Regions from separate parts of the Petroclostridium xylanilyticum genome, predicted to be linked through region 1. Evidence: a T-box and tRNA genes for the amino acid it is inferred to sense, from the RefSeq annotation. Region 1 holds a T-box; the other holds one or more tRNA genes.
The links. A T-box is a leader RNA that pairs with one kind of tRNA and senses whether it is charged. The one in region 1 lies ahead of tyrS (tyrosine--tRNA ligase), so its partner is inferred to be a tRNA-Tyr.

Region 1 (5,127 bases):
ATTTCCTGGCTTTAAAAGATATTTTTATATCACGGGTTATTAAGGCATGTAAAGTCCGTAAAAACAGGGCTGTCCCAAAAGTGAACAGAACCCCTTAAAGTAGATAAAGATAAAAACGTTTGTATTAATCTACTTTAGAGAGGTCAGTTCATGAATTCTACAGCTTTTTATTTAGTACAATGTAACTTTTATATTTTCCTATTAATTATTTTTTCAGTGCTATCTTATGATATACTTTTTTACCCTTTCGAACCATTAACTGATTTTCTTTAAAGTCTTGAGTTCCTATCACCAGATCAACGGTTTCAACTCTGCTGTCGTTTATATATAGGCCGCCTTGAGTGATCAAACGCCGCCCTTCTCCTTTTGAAGGGATTAGATTAGTCTTAACCAGCAGGTCTAAAACATTCATACCTTCTCCTAATTCGTCTGTAGTTATTTCAGTAGTCGGCATATCTACGGCATTTCCGCCTTTTCCAAAAAGAGATTCTGCCGCCTGCTGAGCCTTAATTGCTTCTTCTTCTCCGTGAACCAGCTTGGTAACCTCATAAGCCAATATTTTTTTTGCTTTATTAATTTCCTGGTCTTTTAACTGAGCCAGCTTTTCTATTTCTTCCAGCGGCAAGAACGTAATCAGTTTCAAACATTTTATTACATCGTCATCATGTACGTTTCTCCAGTATTGATAAAATTCGTAAGGAGATGTCTTTTCAGCATCCAGCCATAGGGCTCCCTTTTCAGTCTTGCCCATCTTTTTACCTTCACTTGTAGTTAATAGGGTAAATGTCATTCCATAGGCTTCCTTGCCTTCTACTCTTCTAATGAGGTCAATTCCTCCAAGGATATTTGACCACTGGTCGTCTCCTCCTAATTGGAATGTACAATTATATTTTTGGAATAACTTAAGAAAATCGTAGCTTTGCATGAGCATGTAGTTAAACTCTATAAAAGAAAGACCTCTCTCCAACCTTGATTTAAAGCACTCGGCTGTAAGCATCCTGTTTACCGAAAAATGCACACCGATTTCCCTTAAAAATTGAACATAGTTCAGCTCCAGCAGCCATTCGGCATTGTCTATCATTAAGGCCTTTCCTTCACCGAAATCAATGAATTTGGACAATTGTTTCTTAAAATTATTGGCATTATGCTGAATTTCTTCACGGGTCATCATTCTTCTCATATCGGTCTTACCGGTAGGATCTCCTACCATGGCAGTTCCCCCGCCTATGATGGCAATAGGCCGGTGTCCAGCCCTCTGCATATGTGCCATCACCATCATCTGCAGAAAATGTCCTACATGCAAGCTGTCTGCAGTAGGGTCAAACCCGATATAAAATGTTACCTTTTCTTTCTCAAGTATTTCCCTAACTTGTTCTTCATGAGTAACCTGGGCCAACAGCCCTCTTTCTTTTAATGTATCAAATACGCTGCTCATACGAATACCTCCTGTTTATATTTACTAAATTAAAAACAAAAAACTTTCTCACCCAGCATAAGGACGAGAAAGCTCGTGGTACCACCTTAATTCATACACCTGCGCCCTAGCGCCAGGTATACCTCATTCATAATTTACCGCTGTAACGGCCGGCAACCGTCTACACCTACTACTTATTCTTCAGTGCGCAACTCCGGAGGGTAATTCATATGACCATGTACTGAAGCCCTTGCACCACCCGGACTTCTCTCTGCATTGTAACCATGGACTACTACTAAAACTCCTTCATCGTCTTTTGTGTATTCTATCATAATTTTACTTGTGTACGCAAGAGTATCCTCAGCTTTTTTTAATGGCAACTGCTTCCATTCAAACCGGAGCCTGTACTGCAACAGCCGCCTCCCCCTAAAATTCCTTTTCTTGGGCTTTCATCATTGAAGGCTTTAATATCTTTGTCACTAAAATAATCCAGCGCACCGGCACACCCTTTTGCAGCACAATAGTATCTGGTAAATACCTGTTAGCAGTTACAATGGTTTTTACTATCTGCACGCCATTCTCAATTGTTGCAACACTACCAGACTTTGGAGCCGCAAAAGCATTCATAGAAATTATTTCCAAAAAAAACTCCCGGATATCCGGGAGTAAAGTAATACCGTTGAATAAGATAAATTAGAATTCCATTCTTTTTACAATCACACTTTCGATTTTCTTTAATTCATTTTCCAGGCTATTAATTTCTTCGTCAACATCTTCAATGAATTCTAGTATAACTAAACCTTTCTTGCTGCAAGCATTAAGGTCTTTACCAGCTTCATGAAGTCCCAATCTCGTTTTAATAATACATCCATTCTCAGAAAGCAGCTTTTGTACTGCTAAAGCAGCAGTACCTCTAGATCCAATCTCAATACCCATTATTACTTTTGCCATGATTTTTCCTCCTCTACTCATATGTTGTTATGACTTAGCATAGTATTCATATACCACAAAATTTCTGTCATAATCATTTTTTTATTAAAAAACAGATGTATCCATTTAAAATTTCTATATTTTTAGTTTTTTATATTCTTCCGCATATTTGAGTATTCTTTGTAGTGTTTTTTCCCAGCAAACCTGTACCTTATCAAATTTCATATTCGGTATATAGTAGGTTTCCATAACGTCATGTGTTTTCTTCGCTTTCTTAATGGTAGCAATTGTTTTATCAAGCAGCATATCAAACATTTCTGCATCATATGCCAGCTCAGCACTGTATTTTTCCAGAACAGCTTTATCTAAATAACTATCCAGATCAATACAAGAATCTGTGTTTATAGTAGAAACATGATATTTATTTGAAGTAGTAAAAGCCAAACCCAACTGTGAAATGACTACATGTTCAACTCTATTTTCAGGCTCCATAGGACAGTAATATGCTTCTACATTTAATCCTCTTTGTACTGCTGCATCAATCACTTTTGAAAGTAGTATTTCTGTTCCTGTTCCAGGTGCTCCTTTTACTATATATACATTGCTATTTACATTAATGACTGTTTCGAGATAATTACATAAGCCGTTAGGAGTAATTGCACTGCCAAATAATTTTCTTATATTGCCTACCTTATTATTAACCGAGATTCCACCAAATTCTTGTTGAATAATTTTCTCTGCTTCCAAGTTAACTCCTGCAGGATTCACCGCTTCTTTATGAATTGTAACAATATCATCATAAATACATTTAGCCGCTGCAAGGTATTTATATGCTCTTGCAAATAATTTGCCTACCATAGCATTGCTCTCCAATATCTGCTGTTTATTTTTCCTTAAACCGTCTTCATTCCAGAAGTCCCCCAAGTGTAGAATTTCATCAACCGCTCCAGGATTTTTAGGGTCCACTACATGAGGTGCCGTACCATCAAGTAACGCTACCTTAATATCTTTGATAACTACTCCATCAAGTGAACTGTTATCAGAAGAACAATGCATAAACTCTACATCATATCCCCTGTCTACCATTTGCATCCCTATACTTTTCATGAATGTCGACTTACCTACTCCTGGGCCGCCTTTGACGCAGATAATCCTTGTTGCTTCTTCCTGACCTAATATGTACTGGTAATAAGAATAAAAGCCTTTGGATGTATTTCCACCCGGAAATACGTGTTTGATAGCGCCTTTGCTAGACATAATAAATCAACCCCCTTGTTGATAATTATTGTGTTGTAATTTCTATAAATGATAATTGAAATGAGTAAATATTATTGATGATTTTGATTATCATTTATCATCCTTCTATATTAATATTGCTTAAAGCCGCTTTTGGTGCTTGTACCTATAGAATTTTTACAATTTCATTTCTTAAAAGATTGAATATTTAAAAATTTTAAAACCGAAAATTAATAATTGCTGAATTTTTAGATATATATCTCTGGATGAAAATTTTGATATTGACTTTAACATATTGGAATAACAATATATAATAATATTTATAGATGTCAAAAAATTTTTTAATGTTAAGGAGGTTACAGAATGGACAATTTTAATGTTGAGCAACTCATAGAAAACCTGAAAAAAAAGAACTTTAAAGCCAACTATTTTTCTAATGCTCATGAAGCCAAGACTGCTGTACTAAATGAAATTACACCTGGAGAAACTGTTGGTATAGGCGGCTCTATGACCATATACGATATGGAAATCCATAAGGAACTTCAGGCAAAAGGGCACCAGGTATTTTGGCACTGGCTGGTTGAACCTGCTGAAAGGAATGCCGTAAGAGAAAAGGCTTCCACCGCCGATGTATATCTATCCAGCAGCAATGCAATAACGATGAATGGAGAACTTGTTAATATTGACGGCATCGGCAACAGGGTGAGTGCCATGTTTTTCGGGCCTGGAAAAGTTATCATTGTTTGCGGTATCAATAAAATTGTAAAAGATTTTGAATCAGCGATCGACAGGATAAAAACTGTTGCCTGTCCTGCAAATGCAAAAAGGTTAAAACTAAATACACCCTGTGCTAAGACAGACAAGTGTTACGATTGTAATGTCAGTGAAAGAATGTGTAATATCACTGTAAAGCTTGATCGTCCACCTGCCGGTAAAGATATTCATATCTTTTTAGTAGGAGAATCTTTAGGGTACTAAGTATTATTAAAAAAACAATTGCGCTTTTGTTTTTTGATATACTTTTAGACAAGCATAAAAAGCTGCCCCTTATTAATTTGGGACAGCTTTTTTATGCTATTCTTTCTTTACAGGATTTTGTTCAAAATTTTTCAGTGCCTCAAGCATTTTTTCTACTTTCTTTTTCTTTATATAAAACTCACTTTTGCCATTTTTGAAAACGGCGTAATTTCTATCGTCCATGCTGACATATTCCATTTTAACATCTTCAATTCCACCGTTATGGTAGAAAGTATAACTTACTGCCGGAGTACCTTCAACCTTCTGGACATTAACGCCGTCAACAGTAAGTCCGATGACCTCCTGGTAGAACTTCTTAAAGAGGTCTTCACTTGCTTCTTTGCCGTTTACCTTGTATTCCGTCTTGTCACCTTTTCTTATGATTTCAAAGGTTGATTGCCTGCCTTCATGATTAATGACGAATTTATCTACCTTATCAATATTCACAATGTATGCAAATTTCTCTGCCAGCATAAAAGCAGTCACGTCTTTAAATTCCAGTTTTTTTGCATCTACCGTATATACCGGAT
Region 2 (5,127 bases), on a different contig from region 1:
TATCTTGCTAATCTTACCTGTTTTGCCGGCAAACAAAATATTAATAACTGGCTAAAGAAAGGAGTAGAAAAGCACTTTTTAAATATAAGGCAATAAGAGGAAAGATATAGTAAGGTAATGAATGGAGAGATACAATTGAAGAAAATCTATGTACTTGACACCAATGTATTACTTCAATCACCACAAGCACTCCTATCCTTTGGCGATAACATTGTTGTTTTGCCGGAAGTGGTTTTAGAGGAACTGGATAAGTTTAAAAAAGAACCTGGGGAATTGGGTGCGAATGCAAGGTATGTGGCACGTTATCTTGATAAACTGAGAGAAAAAGGGAGGTTAAACGAGGGGGTACCCCTGGATAATGGCGGAACATTAAGGGTAGAAATGAACCATTATAATGTAAAGCTCCCAAAAAGCTGGGATAAATATTCATGTGATAATAGGATACTCCAGGTCTGTAAGGGATTAAAAGAAGATGGTTATTCCGTATTTTTAATTACAAAGGATATTTTTGAAAGGATAAAAGGAGATATCGTTGATGTAATAGCACAGGATTTCTTCAGTGAACAGGTCCCCAAATATGAAGAACAGTATACGGGAAGAATTGAAGTATATGCCCATCCAGATAAAATCAATGAATTTTATAGCAATCATAAACCGATAAAACTTGAAGATGTTGCAGTCTATCAAGAGAATGATATACCTGTAATACCCGAATTGGAGATTAACCAATTCCTGATAATCCATTCGTTTAATAATTCTAAACAAACGGCTCTAGGGAGATTTAACGGTAAAGAAATTGTACCTTTAAATTATTTAAATATTAATCCTTTTGGAGTTACCCCGAGAAATGCCGGGCAGAAATTCATGCAGGAAGCACTCTTTGCCGATACAGATTCAGTCCCTCTGGTAATAGTTAAGGGACCGGCAGGAACAGCAAAAACCTTTTATGCCCTGGCTGTAGGATTACATAAAATTCTTGAAGAAAGGACTAAAATGTATAGAAAGATCCTGATTCTCCGCCCAAATGTCATGATGGATGAAGAACTTGGATTTTTACCTGGAACAGAGGAAGAAAAGATTGCACCCTTTATGCGCCCAATTCGGGATAATCTGGAGATATTAATTGATAATGACGATGAACGCAGGTATTATAACGAAAAGGAACTAAAGGACAAAGTAGATGAATTATTTGACAGAAAAATTATCACCAGTGAGGCAATTGCTTACCTTAGAGGGAGGTCAATCAACCGTCACTGGGTAATCATAGATGAAGCTCAAAACCTAACGCCCAAACAGGTAAAAGGTATTATCACCAGGGCGGGAATGGGAACAAAAATTATACTTTTAGGTGATCCCCATCAAATAGACCATCCATTTTTGGATGAGCGTACCAACGGGTTATGCTACGCAGCAGAAAAAATGAAAGGAAGCAAGCTGTGCTGCCAGATCACATTGACGGAAAATGAATGTGAAAGATCACCGCTGGCTTATGAGGCGGCGACAAGGATGTAAATAAACCATAACCAAGGGTTGCAGCAGGTTTGGCCGGGATGCGGAATCTTTATCCGAAACCATTGAAAAAGTGCCCCTGATTCTAGAGGCACTTTTTCAGTGGTCTTAATCTTTAGTCTCTACTTCTGACTTCTCGTAATTAAAATACTTAATAACTCCCTGTACAATTAATTCAGCAATTTCATGCTGGTGACTTTCTTTTTGCAGTAATGTTCTATCAGTAGTATTTGAGATAAAACCTGCCTCAACAATTACACCCGGGGGAGAAGTTTCACGTAGGACCACATAATCACCTTTAGCAGCAAGATGTTTGGCCTTTGCACCTATATTTTCATAAGCTGAAAGGGTATTTAAAGATTGTTGTATACACTCCGCAAGATATTTGCTTTTTTCACTGGAACCATGGTAAAATACCATTGGGCCCAGTGTACTTGAACTGTTTCTTATGCAGTTGGCGTGAATACTGATAAAAACATCAGCCTGACTTTTATTTACTATATTTACTCTCGCATTAAGGTCTTCACGGTGGCGGCTGCCGTTCTTTTTATGGTCATCTAGTGAATCATCGATTTCTCTGGTCATAATCACCGATGCCCCTTTTGTTGTTAAATGCTGTTTAAGTTTAAGTCCAATTGCAAGATTGATATCTTTTTCAAGTACTTTTCCTTCATAGTGCGTACCACTATCTACTCCACCGTGTCCAGGATCGACTACGATAATTTTCCCTGATAATTCTCCGGTATGAGGTATTTTTTTTATATTTGCCCGGATAACGGCAGCAGGCAGTAAAAATAAAATAACAGCAATAACTGCCACACATATTATTCCTTTCCAGGTAATATAAATAAGAATACATTTATGCATCTTACCTGCTCCTTTAAACTTATTACGCAATAAATGTATTCTTGAAATGAAAAAATATTCGTATTTGCTAAAAAAAGTTTGAGATTAAGTAGGTCCTTCGGCACACTCACCGCAGTGGCCCATGCATGGCTTTGTTTGGTTGACCATAATAGTAAAAAAGCAAATCTGTTTTAATAAAAACATGAGAGATAATTAGATATATAAAGAAAAGAAGAGATATAATAATGTAAATTATAGTTATGGAGTAAATTAAACTTTGAATAATAGCATAAAATATATTAAGATATACAAGTGTCGCGGTGAGAGTCGCTAAGTAGCGGGGTTTAGCGCAGTTTGGTAGCGCACATGGTTTGGGACCATGGGGCCGGGGGTTCAAGTCCCTCAACCCCGACCATTAATTGGCATATCAAAATGTTTGACTAAAGTTTTGAGATGTGCTATTATATTTCTCGCAGTATAAGCAGCATAATTTTATGGGCGCATAGCTCAGCTGGGAGAGCACCTGCCTTACAAGCAGGGGGTCATAGGTTCGAGCCCTATTGTGCCCACCATAAATTAGATTAGATATAAATAAATATGTGTGCTGGCGTAGCTCAATAGGCAGAGCAGCTGACTTGTAATCAGCAGGTTGATGGTTCGATTCCGTTCGCCAGCTCCATCTATCTGGAGGGGTTCCCGAGTGGCCAAAGGGGGCAGACTGTAAATCTGTTGCTTCACAGCTTCGATGGTTCGAATCCATCCCCCTCCACCACAAAAACTGTAGCTAATATAGCTACAGTTTTTTTAATATTGCAGCATTTTGTATTATATTAACAGGAAAAGAGGAGTAGAATGAGTAAGTTTAATGCGATCGCTCTTGCAGTAACAGTAGGCATATTTTTAGCAGTTCAACCACCCGTTAATGCCGGTCTGGGGAAAGTAGTGTCACCAAGAGTTGCTGCGTTACATAGCTTCCTGACCGGAACAGTGGTATTATTTTTAATTAACATATTCTATAGAAATTTAGGTGCTTATGCAAGTATAATAAAAGTACATCCTATTTACTGGATAGGAGGACTTTTAGGGGTTGTAATAGTATTATTTACTATTCAAGTGATTCCGGTTTTGGGCACGGGTACAACGCTATCCATTTTTGTTGCAGTCCAACTAATAATTGGTGTGTTAATAGATCATTTTGGAATGTTTGGAGTACCTCGTTCACCCATTGGAATACTAAAAATACTAGGGATTGTTTTTATGTTAATTGGTGTCAGGCTGGTAATAAAATAATTTATTTAAAAGGGTATTTTTCTGTTGAATCTTTTATTTATTAGAGGTAATATTATATAGAAATGTGAGGTTGCAGATAACGAATTTTGCTTTAAGCACGTTATCTTTAAAAGTAGGAGATGATTAAAAATGAATGTCAAAAAATACATTATACTTGTTTTAAGTATAGTTAGTGTTTTTGTTGCAGTTACAGGGGGAATTATTGCAGCAAATCTTGCATTCCAATCTCAAACTTCTGAGAATAATAAGGCTCAGCCTGATGTGCTGGATAAAACACAGCCTTTTCAACTAGGTAAAAAGATTAATGTTTTAATCATGGGCACTGATGGCAGTGAAGCGCGTTCGGATGTCATGATTGTAGCAAGTTTGGATTCTAAAAATAAAAAATTAAATATGCTTTCCATCCCTAGAGATACAAGGGTGAAGATAAACAATAAGTACCAGAAGATTAATGCTGCATTAACGTTAGGAAAAGAAGAATTAGCAATAAGAAAAGTTAAAGAAATCACTGGCATGCCTATACACTATTATGTAACAGTAAATTTTAAAGGATTTAGAAATATTATTGATATATTAGGTGGTGTTGATATTGATGTACCGGTGAATATGAACTATGATGACCCGGTTCAGGATTTACACATCCATCTGAAAAAAGGTATGCAGCATCTAGACGGTAAAAAGGCAGAGCAGTTTGTACGTTACAGACAGTATCCGGAAGGAGATATTGGCAGGATTAAGGCACAACAAGCATTTATAAAGGCACTGTTGGAACAAAAACTAAGATTGGAATATCTATCTAAAGCAAATGACATATTTAAAGCAATTAAGGAAAATGTTAAGACAAATATTACTGCTGCAGACGTTGCTAAAAATTTATCAATGATAAAAGCCCTTAATTCTAACAATATACAGATGTATCAACTTCCCGGTGAACCTAAAATGATAAACGGTGCATCCTATTTTGTTGCCGATGATCAAAAGACCATATCATTAATAGAAGAAAGTTTTGGGTACAAATTAAGTTTAAAATAAGGGATTGTAATATATTTACACTAAAAAAACTGGTTAGTTTATGTTATAATTAGTAAAAAGCGCTTAAGAACCCGACATAAGTGTCGGGTTTTGTTTTGTAGATTGTGAGGTGAGGTTATGGATCCAGTAACTCATGCATTAATAGGTATGGGGATATCTAAATTGGGGGGACAGCCAATGTCCATGGATAATCCTGCTTTTGTGGGAGCTGTATTGGGTTCTATGGCGCCTGATCTGGATATTGTTCTGCAGAAATGGGGAGATTATGTATATTTAAAAAATCATAGGGGAATATCCCACTCGGTTGTGAGCCTGGCAGCTTTTGCAGGAATCATAACCCTGTGCCTGATGCCCTTTTATAAGCAATTTGTTTTTTTAAATGTATGGTTATGGTCATTTTTAGGCTGTTTATCCCATAGTGGAATTGATATGCTTAATTCCTATGGAGTT

Region 2: it has a tRNA-Tyr gene. The T-box ahead of tyrS (tyrosine--tRNA ligase) is inferred to sense a tRNA for this amino acid. The anticodon was not compared.

What each region holds. Positions count from the first base shown of each region.
Region 1 covers NZ_NPML01000003.1:94,437-99,563, reverse strand. Annotated here, with positions in the region: gene tyrS (tyrosine--tRNA ligase) at 206-1,435, opposite strand; T-box leader at 1,492-1,733, opposite strand; gene CIB29_RS01735 (hypothetical protein) at 1,841-2,041, opposite strand; gene CIB29_RS01730 (CPF_0552 family protein) at 2,108-2,365, opposite strand; gene CIB29_RS01725 (PRK06851 family protein) at 2,480-3,601, opposite strand; gene CIB29_RS01720 (lactate utilization protein) at 3,944-4,558, shown strand; gene CIB29_RS01715 (DUF4340 domain-containing protein) at 4,655-5,127, opposite strand, start outside.
Region 2 covers NZ_NPML01000019.1:513,899-519,025, reverse strand. Annotated here, with positions in the region: gene CIB29_RS14595 (PhoH family protein) at 136-1,512, shown strand; gene CIB29_RS14590 (N-acetylmuramoyl-L-alanine amidase family protein) at 1,618-2,376, opposite strand; tRNA gene CIB29_RS14585 (tRNA-Pro) at 2,694-2,770, shown strand; tRNA gene CIB29_RS14580 (tRNA-Val) at 2,852-2,927, shown strand; tRNA gene CIB29_RS14575 (tRNA-Thr) at 2,959-3,034, shown strand; tRNA gene CIB29_RS14570 (tRNA-Tyr) at 3,042-3,127, shown strand; gene CIB29_RS14565 (DMT family transporter) at 3,208-3,645, shown strand; gene CIB29_RS14560 (LCP family protein) at 3,775-4,677, shown strand; gene CIB29_RS14555 (metal-dependent hydrolase) at 4,795-5,127, shown strand, end outside.